DNA from 4 places in the Solibacillus sp. FSL H8-0538 genome. Region 1 is predicted to be linked to each of the others. Evidence: a T-box and tRNA genes for the amino acid it is inferred to sense, from the RefSeq annotation. Region 1 holds a T-box; the other regions hold tRNA genes.
The links. The T-box of region 1 lies ahead of alaS (alanine--tRNA ligase). A T-box ahead of a tRNA ligase gene usually reads a tRNA of that ligase, here a tRNA-Ala.

Region 1 (2,164 bases):
TCAGTCACTTCTGGGTAGAAGTCTTGCATAATCGCCCCAACAGTCGGGACTAATTCAAACATAAATGGTTTTTCGATACCGATTTGTTTTGCATAACGTACAGCACGACGGAGTAAACGACGTAAAACATAACCGCGCCCTTCATTTGACGGTAATGCGCCATCACCAATGGCAAATGCTACTGTCCGGATATGGTCAGCAATTACTTTAAATGGTGTGTTAATGTCTTCTTCTGAACCGAAAATTTCTTTTAAGTCGATTTCATTCGGACGTTTGTATTTACGGTTAGAGAATTCTTCTATTTTTCCAATGATCGGCATGAATAAATCTGTATCAAAATTTGTTGGTACATTTTGCACAACAGAAACGATACGCTCAAGACCCATCCCTGTATCAATATTTTGCTTTGGTAGTGGTGTATATGTGCCATCTGGGTTGTGATTGAATTGAGAAAATACTAAGTTCCAAACTTCCAGGTAACGTTCGTTTTCACCGCCTGGGTACATTTCTGGATCTGTTTCATCTGTACCGTATTCAACGCCGCGGTCATAGAAAATTTCTGAGTTTGGTCCAGATGGTCCTTCACCGATATCCCAGAAGTTACCCTCTAAGCGGATTAAACGTTCCTCAGGAATACCAATTTCTTGATACCAAACATCGTACGCTTCTTGATCTTCTGGGTGGATTGTAATTGTTAATAATTCCGGATCAAAGCCCATCCACTTTTTATCTGTAAGAAATTCCCACGCATAGTGAATTGCTTCTTTTTTGAAGTAATCACCGATTGAGAAGTTTCCTAGCATCTCGAAAAATGTATGGTGACGTGCTGTTTTACCAACGTTTTCTATATCGTTGGTACGAATAGATTTTTGTGCGTTTGTAATTCTTGGGTTGTCTGGAATAATACGACCATCAAAATAAGGTTTTAATGTTGCAACCCCTGAGTTAATCCAAAGTAAAGATGGATCATTTATTGGTACAAGTGGTGCTGACGGCTCATGATGATGCCCTTTTTCTGTAAAGAATTCTAAGTAAAGACGGCGAATATCTGCTGCTTTCATAGTGAAATTTCCTCCTAATATTATAATTACATAATTTTCTAAAACGACGATAGCATATCCGGAAAATTAGAAAGACACACCTTGCCTCCAAAAGAGGGTAAACCGATGTACTTTTTTAACAACAAAAAAAGCCCTCATCCCCAAAAGGGACGAAGACTGTTATCTCGCGGTACCACCCTAAATTATAAAAGCATAAAACTTTTACATCTCAAGCACTTGTAACGTAAGTGAACGGCAGGTATTAGCTGCACTCTGGAGTAGCTTTCCGAATCAAAATGAGGAGATTTTTTCAGCCGAGAAATCTCTTTCTAAAACACATCTATAAAACGTACTTTTTCCATCATCGTTTTCATTGTATTCTACTACACATTATAAATAAAAACATGGATGTGTGTCAATCGCTTAGACACATCATTAATATTTATATTGTTTACGTGTTAGTAAAATAATGAAAATAGCAGGAATTGAACAAACGATCATCCCTAAAAAAGCAAGTCCAGGTTTAATTTCATATAAAGCTCCGCCAATTAACGTTAAAACCGCCGCACTTAAACTCATCGCAAGTGCTGAGTATATACCTTGAGCATTTGGAATTTGTTCCTTGGGTAGCGCCTTAGAAATATAGCGAATAAAGGCAAAATGCGCAACTCCGAACGATAATGCATGTAGTGCTTGCGATAAAATAAATACCCAAACATTCGGAAACATAAAAATCAAAATCCATCGTAGCGTAGAACCAATCGCTGCTAGCATTAATAGAGAGGATGGTCGCCATCTCGCTAAAAATGTATCTGCTTTTAAGAAATAAAGTATTTCAAAAATAACTGCGACATTAATAATCATCCCAATGTAAAATGGATTCACTTGTAAGTCCTGCAAATAAATATAACCGTAATTATAATAAGCCGCATGCGCACCTTGTAATAAAATAACAATAATCAACACGACTGGAAAACCTTTAATTTTTAATAAGCCCTTCATTGAAAGAGCTTCTCTACGCACTGGTTCAACAGCTAGTACTGCCGGCCCTGGCATGAATTGCATGATTAACATTGCTATCAACCCAATAATCATACTCCATAAAATAGCCTGCTCACCGAGGC
Region 2 (2,164 bases), 400 kb from region 1:
GATGTGATACTTACAATTCCATGTTGTATGTGCTAAACTTTTATTATCCATTTTGGGTACTCCTTTCGTACGAAGTCAGTTGACTAGACCTGACTTTATTGTACGACTGGAGTTTTTTTTTTGTCCATAGCTAAAAGCTTTTTGGAACCCCCGGCATAGCAGGGGGGTTTCAAAACATACAAAAAAAAGATTGAGATGATTTAATCATCTCAATCTTTTAGTATGACCCGTACGGGATTCGAACCCGTGTTACCGCCGTGAAAGGGCGGTGTCTTAACCGCTTGACCAACGGGCCTAAAAACATACTTATGGCGGAGAAGGAGGGATTCGAACCCTCGCACCGCGTTAGCGATCTACACCCTTAGCAGGGGCGCCTCTTGAGCCACTTGAGTACTTCCCCAAAATAAAAAATGGCTCCGAAGGTAGGACTCGAACCTACGACCGTCCGGTTAACAGCCGGATGCTCTACCACTGAGCTACTTCGGAACAATGACATGGTGGGCCTAAATGGACTCGAACCATCGACCTCACGCTTATCAGGCGTGCGCTCTAACCAGCTGAGCTATAGGCCCATTCAAAAATGGAGCGGGTGAAGAGAATCGAACTCTCATCATCAGCTTGGAAGGCTGAGGTTTTACCACTAAACTACACCCGCAAAAAATGGTGGGTCAGGACGGAATCGAACCGCCGACACTTAGAGCTTCAATCTAATGCTCTACCAACTGAGCTACTGACCCATAATTTAAAAATGGCGGTCCCGACCGGGATCGAACCGGCGATCTCCTGCGTGACAGGCAGGCATGTTAACCGCTACACCACGGGACCATTTTGGTTGCGGGGGCCGGATTTGAACCGACGACCTTCGGGTTATGAGCCCGACGAGCTACCACTGCTCCACCCCGCGACAATAATAATTAATTTAATAAAATGTAGATTGAGTTTTAAAGGCACCATTTAATTTGATTAAAAATGGAGGAGGTAGAGGGATTCGAACCCCCGCGCGGTTTAACCCGCCTGTTAGTTTTCAAGACTAATCCCTTCAGCCGGACTTGGGTATACCTCCATGGCTGTATTTAAATGGTGGACCTTACAGGACTCGAACCTGTGACCGGACGGTTATGAGCCGTCTGCTCTAACCAACTGAGCTAAAGGTCCTTTAAGATGGCGGCAGAGGGAGTCGAACCCACGACCTTTCGGGTATGAACCGAGTGCTCTAGCCAACTGAGCTACACCGCCAGGATCTTTATAATGGTTAAAAATGGTGGAGCCTAGCGGGATCGAACCGCTGACCTCCTGCGTGCAAGGCAGGCGCTCTCCCAGCTGAGCTAAGGCCCCAAAATAATGGTCGGAATGACAGGATTCGAACCTACGACCCCTTGGTCCCAAACCAAGTGCTCTACCAAGCTGAGCTACATTCCGTCTATATGGCGCGCCCGGCAGGAGTCGAACCCACAACCTTCTGATCCGTAGTCAGACGCTCTATCCAATTGAGCTACGGGCGCTATTATTTGTTATTAAAAAATAAATGGTGCCGAGGGCCGGAATCGAACCGGCACGGTGATCACTCACCGCAGGATTTTAAGTCCTGTGCGTCTGCCAGTTCCGCCACCCCGGCACATGTTGGAGCGGAAGACGAGGTTCGAACTCGCGACCCCCACCTTGGCAAGGTGGTGTTCTACCACTGAACTACTTCCGCATGTGCATAAGAATTTTTTATTCTGACAGTATATGAAATTAAATGGTGCGGGTGAAGGGAGTCGAACCCCCACGCCTTGCGGCGCTAGATCCTAAGTCTAGTGCGTCTGCCAGTTCCGCCACACCCGCAGCAGACAAATATGAAAATGGTGAGCCATGAAGGACTCGAACCTTCGACCCTCTGATTAAAAGTCAGATGCTCTACCAACTGAGCTAATGGCTCTCTAAATGGTGCCGGCGAAAGGAGTCGAACCCTCGACCTACTGATTACAAGTCAGTTGCTCTACCAACTGAGCTACACCGGCATTTAGAATGGTGGAGGATGACGGGCTCGAACCGCCGACCCCCTGCTTGTAAGGCAGGTGCTCTCCCAGCTGAGCTAATCCTCCTGGGTATAATGCCTAGCGACGTCCTACTCTTGCAGGGGGAAGCCCCCAACTACCATCGGCGCTAAAGAGCTTAACTTCCG
Region 3 (2,164 bases), 390 kb from region 1:
CGACAAAATTAGCACTTCATGTGCAAGTCTAGTGATGATGGCAAAGAGGTCACACCCGTTCCCATACCGAACACGGAAGTTAAGCTCTTTAGCGCCGATGGTAGTTGGGGGCTTCCCCCTGCAAGAGTAGGACGTCGCTAGGCATTATACCCAGGAGGATTAGCTCAGCTGGGAGAGCACCTGCCTTACAAGCAGGGGGTCGGCGGTTCGAGCCCGTCATCCTCCACCATTCTAAATGCCGGTGTAGCTCAGTTGGTAGAGCAACTGACTTGTAATCAGTAGGTCGAGGGTTCGACTCCTTTCGCCGGCACCATTTAGAGAGCCATTAGCTCAGTTGGTAGAGCATCTGACTTTTAATCAGAGGGTCGAAGGTTCGAGTCCTTCATGGCTCACCATTTTCATATTTGTCTGCTGCGGGTGTGGCGGAACTGGCAGACGCACTAGACTTAGGATCTAGCGCCGCAAGGCGTGGGGGTTCGACTCCCTTCACCCGCACCATTTAATTTCATATACTGTCAGAGTAATAAATTCTTATGCACATGCGGAAGTAGTTCAGTGGTAGAACACCACCTTGCCAAGGTGGGGGTCGCGAGTTCGAACCTCGTCTTCCGCTCCAACATGTGCCGGGGTGGCGGAACTGGCAGACGCACAGGACTTAAAATCCTGCGGTGAGTGATCACCGTGCCGGTTCGATTCCGGCCCTCGGCACCATTTATTTTTTAATAACAAATAATAGCGCCCGTAGCTCAATTGGATAGAGCGTCTGACTACGGATCAGAAGGTTGTGGGTTCGACTCCTGCCGGGCGCGCCATATAGACGGAATGTAGCTCAGCTTGGTAGAGCACTTGGTTTGGGACCAAGGGGTCGTAGGTTCGAATCCTGTCATTCCGACCATTATTTTGGGGCCTTAGCTCAGCTGGGAGAGCGCCTGCCTTGCACGCAGGAGGTCAGCGGTTCGATCCCGCTAGGCTCCACCATTTTTAACCATTATAAAGATCCTGGCGGTGTAGCTCAGTTGGCTAGAGCACTCGGTTCATACCCGAAAGGTCGTGGGTTCGACTCCCTCTGCCGCCATCTTAAAGGACCTTTAGCTCAGTTGGTTAGAGCAGACGGCTCATAACCGTCCGGTCACAGGTTCGAGTCCTGTAAGGTCCATCATTTATATATAACTTTGGAGGTATACCCAAGTCTGGCTGAAGGGATTAGTCTTGAAAACTAACAGGCGGGTTAAACCGCGCGGGGGTTCGAATCCCTCTACCTCCTCCATCTTTAATTATATTAAATGATTTCTTTAAAACTCAAACTATATAATGTTAAGTTAATATTTATTGTCGCGGGGTGGAGCAGTGGTAGCTCGTCGGGCTCATAACCCGAAGGTCGTCGGTTCAAATCCGGCCCCCGCAACCAAAATGGTCCCGTGGTGTAGCGGTTAACATGCCTGCCTGTCACGCAGGAGATCGCCGGTTCGATCCCGGTCGGGACCGCCATTTATAAATTGTGGGTCAGTAGCTCAGTTGGTAGAGCATTAGATTGAAGCTCTAAGTGTCGGCGGTTCGATTCCGTCCTGACCCACCATTTGCGGGTGTAGTTTAGTGGTAAAACCTCAGCCTTCCAAGCTGATGATGAGAGTTCGATTCTCTTCACCCGCTCCACTTTAAGGGCCTATAGCTCAGTTGGTTAGAGCGCACGCCTGATAAGCGTGAGGTCGATGGTTCGAGTCCATTTAGGCCCACCATTTCATTATTCCGAAGTAGCTCAGTTGGTAGAGCATCCGGCTGTTAACCGGCAGGTCGCAGGTTCGAGTCCTGCCTTCGGAGCCAATTTATTCTATGGGGAAGTACCCAAGTGGCTCAAGGGGCGCCCCTGCTAAGGGTGTAGATCGCGTAAGCGGTGCGAGGGTTCGAATCCCTCCTTCTCCGCCATAGAATTTTGGCCCGTTGGTCAAGCGGTTAAGACACCGCCCTTTCACGGCGGTAACACGGGTTCGAATCCCGTACGGGTCATATTAAAAGATTGAGATGATTAAATCATCTCAATCTTTTTTTTTTGCTTGACTTTGACGTTACGTCATTGTTTATAGTATTCATAGGGAGGTGATGAAGTTGTTCATCAATGAACTAGTGAAAGTTTCAGGAGTCAGTCACCGTACATTACGTTATTATG
Region 4 (2,164 bases), 2.1 Mb from region 1:
TTATCCAGTTTTGAAAGAATAAGCTTTCAACTAAATAAGTGAAGTGATGATGGCAAAGAGGTCACACCCGTTCCCATACCGAACACGGAAGTTAAGCTCTTTAGCGCCGATGGTAGTTGGGGGCTTCCCCCTGTGAGAGTAGGACATCGCTTCGCTTATTTTTTATGTGGAGGATTAGCTCAGCTGGGAGAGCACCTGCCTTACAAGCAGGGGGTCGGCGGTTCGAGCCCGTCATCCTCCACCATCTAAATGCCGGTGTAGCTCAGTTGGTAGAGCAACTGACTTGTAATCAGTAGGTCGAGGGTTCGACTCCTTTCGCCGGCACCATTTAGAGAGCCATTAGCTCAGTTGGTAGAGCATCTGACTTTTAATCAGAGGGTCGAAGGTTCGAGTCCTTCATGGCTCACCATTTTCATATTTGTCTGCTGCGGGTGTGGCGGAACTGGCAGACGCACTAGACTTAGGATCTAGCGCCGCAAGGCGTGGGGGTTCGACTCCCTTCACCCGCACCATTTAATTTCATATATTGTCAGAATAAAAATTTCTTAAGCACATGCGGAAGTAGTTCAGTGGTAGAACACCACCTTGCCAAGGTGGGGGTCGCGAGTTCGAACCTCGTCTTCCGCTCCAACATGTGCCGGGGTGGCGGAACTGGCAGACGCACAGGACTTAAAATCCTGCGGTGAGTGATCACCGTGCCGGTTCGATTCCGGCCCTCGGCACCATTTTACTTTTCAACATTAAATTATAGCGCCCGTAGCTCAATTGGATAGAGCGTCTGACTACGGATCAGAAGGTTGTGGGTTCGACTCCTGCCGGGCGCGCCATATAGACGGAATGTAGCTCAGCTTGGTAGAGCACTTGGTTTGGGACCAAGGGGTCGTAGGTTCGAATCCTGTCATTCCGACCACTACATTATTGGGGCCTTAGCTCAGCTGGGAGAGCGCCTGCCTTGCACGCAGGAGGTCAGCGGTTCGATCCCGCTAGGCTCCACCATTTAAATATTGTCTCGGAGGTATACCCAAGTCCGGCTGAAGGGATTAGTCTTGAAAACTAACAGGCGGGTTAAACCGCGCGGGGGTTCGAATCCCTCTACCTCCTCCATTTTTTAATCAAGTTAAATGGTATATTTAAAACTTAAATTACATATTATTTTCGCGGGGTGGAGCAGTGGTAGCTCGTCGGGCTCATAACCCGAAGGTCGTCGGTTCAAATCCGGCCCCCGCAACCAAATGGTCCCGTGGTGTAGCGGTTAACATGCCTGCCTGTCACGCAGGAGATCGCCGGTTCGATCCCGGTCGGGACCGCCATTTTTAATTGTGGGTCAGTAGCTCAGTTGGTAGAGCATTAGATTGAAGCTCTAAGTGTCGGCGGTTCGATTCCGTCCTGACCCACCATATTTGCGGGTGTAGTTTAGTGGTAAAACCTCAGCCTTCCAAGCTGATGATGAGAGTTCGATTCTCTTCACCCGCTCCATTTTGAATGGGCCTATAGCTCAGCTGGTTAGAGCGCACGCCTGATAAGCGTGAGGTCGATGGTTCGAGTCCATTTAGGCCCACCATTCAATTATTATTATTCCGAAGTAGCTCAGTGGTAGAGCATCCGGCTGTTAACCGGACGGTCGTAGGTTCGAGTCCTACCTTCGGAGCCATGGCCCGTTGGTCAAGCGGTTAAGACACCGCCCTTTCACGGCGGTAACACGGGTTCGAATCCCGTACGGGTCATCTCAAACGTGTAGCACTTTGCTACACGTTTTTTATTTGTTAAGGAAATTATAAAATTGGTTCTATACTAAATGGTTCTATACTAAATGTTGGGGTATTACTACAATTTGAGGGTAAAAAAAGACACGTAACACCCAAATGTCTTATACTTTAGTTGCTGAACAAAAGATAAGATGGGGGTTACGTGTACATGCATTCTAACATAAGTTTACCAGGATTTGAAGACGCGATTATTTTAAAGACAGAGGTGCGTGGAGGGCAGTATCTGATTCATTTTGAAATGCCCATAACGACGCAGGTTTGTCCAAACTGTGGAGAAGATACACGCCGTGTGCGATTATCGTTGGACTAAGGTAAAGCATTTAAAAATGGCAGAGTAAAAGGTACCCTATAAGATAGACACTTTAAAAAAGGTCTATCTTATAGGGTCTTTCTGTTTA

Region 2: it has a tRNA-Ala gene. The T-box ahead of alaS (alanine--tRNA ligase) is inferred to sense a tRNA for this amino acid. The anticodon was not compared.
Region 3: it has a tRNA-Ala gene. The T-box ahead of alaS (alanine--tRNA ligase) is inferred to sense a tRNA for this amino acid. The anticodon was not compared.
Region 4: it has a tRNA-Ala gene. The T-box ahead of alaS (alanine--tRNA ligase) is inferred to sense a tRNA for this amino acid. The anticodon was not compared.

The regions. Positions count from the first base shown of each region.
Region 1 covers NZ_JBBOPI010000001.1:2,440,758-2,442,921, forward strand. Annotated here, with positions in the region: gene alaS (alanine--tRNA ligase) at 1-1,061, opposite strand, end outside; T-box leader at 1,204-1,414, opposite strand; gene MHH87_RS11660 (MFS transporter) at 1,476-2,164, opposite strand, start outside.
Region 2 covers NZ_JBBOPI010000001.1:2,836,560-2,838,723, forward strand. Annotated here, with positions in the region: gene tnpA (IS200/IS605 family transposase) at 1-51, opposite strand, end outside; tRNA gene MHH87_RS13490 (tRNA-Glu) at 224-295, opposite strand; tRNA gene MHH87_RS13495 (tRNA-Ser) at 310-400, opposite strand; tRNA gene MHH87_RS13500 (tRNA-Asn) at 412-486, opposite strand; tRNA gene MHH87_RS13505 (tRNA-Ile) at 496-572, opposite strand; tRNA gene MHH87_RS13510 (tRNA-Gly) at 582-655, opposite strand; tRNA gene MHH87_RS13515 (tRNA-Phe) at 662-737, opposite strand; tRNA gene MHH87_RS13520 (tRNA-Asp) at 750-825, opposite strand; tRNA gene MHH87_RS13525 (tRNA-Met) at 830-904, opposite strand; tRNA gene MHH87_RS13530 (tRNA-Ser) at 971-1,063, opposite strand; tRNA gene MHH87_RS13535 (tRNA-Ile) at 1,079-1,155, opposite strand; tRNA gene MHH87_RS13540 (tRNA-Met) at 1,163-1,236, opposite strand; tRNA gene MHH87_RS13545 (tRNA-Ala) at 1,260-1,335, opposite strand; tRNA gene MHH87_RS13550 (tRNA-Pro) at 1,343-1,419, opposite strand; tRNA gene MHH87_RS13555 (tRNA-Arg) at 1,426-1,502, opposite strand; tRNA gene MHH87_RS13560 (tRNA-Leu) at 1,527-1,615, opposite strand; tRNA gene MHH87_RS13565 (tRNA-Gly) at 1,622-1,696, opposite strand; tRNA gene MHH87_RS13570 (tRNA-Leu) at 1,740-1,824, opposite strand; tRNA gene MHH87_RS13575 (tRNA-Lys) at 1,843-1,918, opposite strand; tRNA gene MHH87_RS13580 (tRNA-Thr) at 1,925-2,000, opposite strand; tRNA gene MHH87_RS13585 (tRNA-Val) at 2,009-2,084, opposite strand; rRNA gene rrf (5S ribosomal RNA) at 2,095-2,164, opposite strand, start outside.
Region 3 covers NZ_JBBOPI010000001.1:2,831,895-2,834,058, reverse strand. Annotated here, with positions in the region: rRNA gene rrf (5S ribosomal RNA) at 28-143, shown strand; tRNA gene MHH87_RS13470 (tRNA-Val) at 154-229, shown strand; tRNA gene MHH87_RS13465 (tRNA-Thr) at 238-313, shown strand; tRNA gene MHH87_RS13460 (tRNA-Lys) at 320-395, shown strand; tRNA gene MHH87_RS13455 (tRNA-Leu) at 414-498, shown strand; tRNA gene MHH87_RS13450 (tRNA-Gly) at 542-616, shown strand; tRNA gene MHH87_RS13445 (tRNA-Leu) at 623-711, shown strand; tRNA gene MHH87_RS13440 (tRNA-Arg) at 736-812, shown strand; tRNA gene MHH87_RS13435 (tRNA-Pro) at 819-895, shown strand; tRNA gene MHH87_RS13430 (tRNA-Ala) at 903-978, shown strand; tRNA gene MHH87_RS13425 (tRNA-Met) at 1,002-1,075, shown strand; tRNA gene MHH87_RS13420 (tRNA-Ile) at 1,083-1,156, shown strand; tRNA gene MHH87_RS13415 (tRNA-Ser) at 1,175-1,267, shown strand; tRNA gene MHH87_RS13410 (tRNA-Met) at 1,334-1,408, shown strand; tRNA gene MHH87_RS13405 (tRNA-Asp) at 1,413-1,488, shown strand; tRNA gene MHH87_RS13400 (tRNA-Phe) at 1,501-1,576, shown strand; tRNA gene MHH87_RS13395 (tRNA-Gly) at 1,580-1,653, shown strand; tRNA gene MHH87_RS13390 (tRNA-Ile) at 1,660-1,736, shown strand; tRNA gene MHH87_RS13385 (tRNA-Asn) at 1,746-1,821, shown strand; tRNA gene MHH87_RS13380 (tRNA-Ser) at 1,833-1,923, shown strand; tRNA gene MHH87_RS13375 (tRNA-Glu) at 1,933-2,004, shown strand; gene MHH87_RS13370 (MerR family transcriptional regulator) at 2,098-2,164, shown strand, end outside.
Region 4 covers NZ_JBBOPI010000001.1:313,484-315,647, forward strand. Annotated here, with positions in the region: rRNA gene rrf (5S ribosomal RNA) at 40-155, shown strand; tRNA gene MHH87_RS01425 (tRNA-Val) at 169-244, shown strand; tRNA gene MHH87_RS01430 (tRNA-Thr) at 252-327, shown strand; tRNA gene MHH87_RS01435 (tRNA-Lys) at 334-409, shown strand; tRNA gene MHH87_RS01440 (tRNA-Leu) at 428-512, shown strand; tRNA gene MHH87_RS01445 (tRNA-Gly) at 556-630, shown strand; tRNA gene MHH87_RS01450 (tRNA-Leu) at 637-725, shown strand; tRNA gene MHH87_RS01455 (tRNA-Arg) at 751-827, shown strand; tRNA gene MHH87_RS01460 (tRNA-Pro) at 834-910, shown strand; tRNA gene MHH87_RS01465 (tRNA-Ala) at 921-996, shown strand; tRNA gene MHH87_RS01470 (tRNA-Ser) at 1,012-1,104, shown strand; tRNA gene MHH87_RS01475 (tRNA-Met) at 1,157-1,231, shown strand; tRNA gene MHH87_RS01480 (tRNA-Asp) at 1,235-1,310, shown strand; tRNA gene MHH87_RS01485 (tRNA-Phe) at 1,322-1,397, shown strand; tRNA gene MHH87_RS01490 (tRNA-Gly) at 1,403-1,476, shown strand; tRNA gene MHH87_RS01495 (tRNA-Ile) at 1,485-1,561, shown strand; tRNA gene MHH87_RS01500 (tRNA-Asn) at 1,577-1,651, shown strand; tRNA gene MHH87_RS01505 (tRNA-Glu) at 1,653-1,724, shown strand; gene MHH87_RS01510 (hypothetical protein) at 1,915-2,076, shown strand.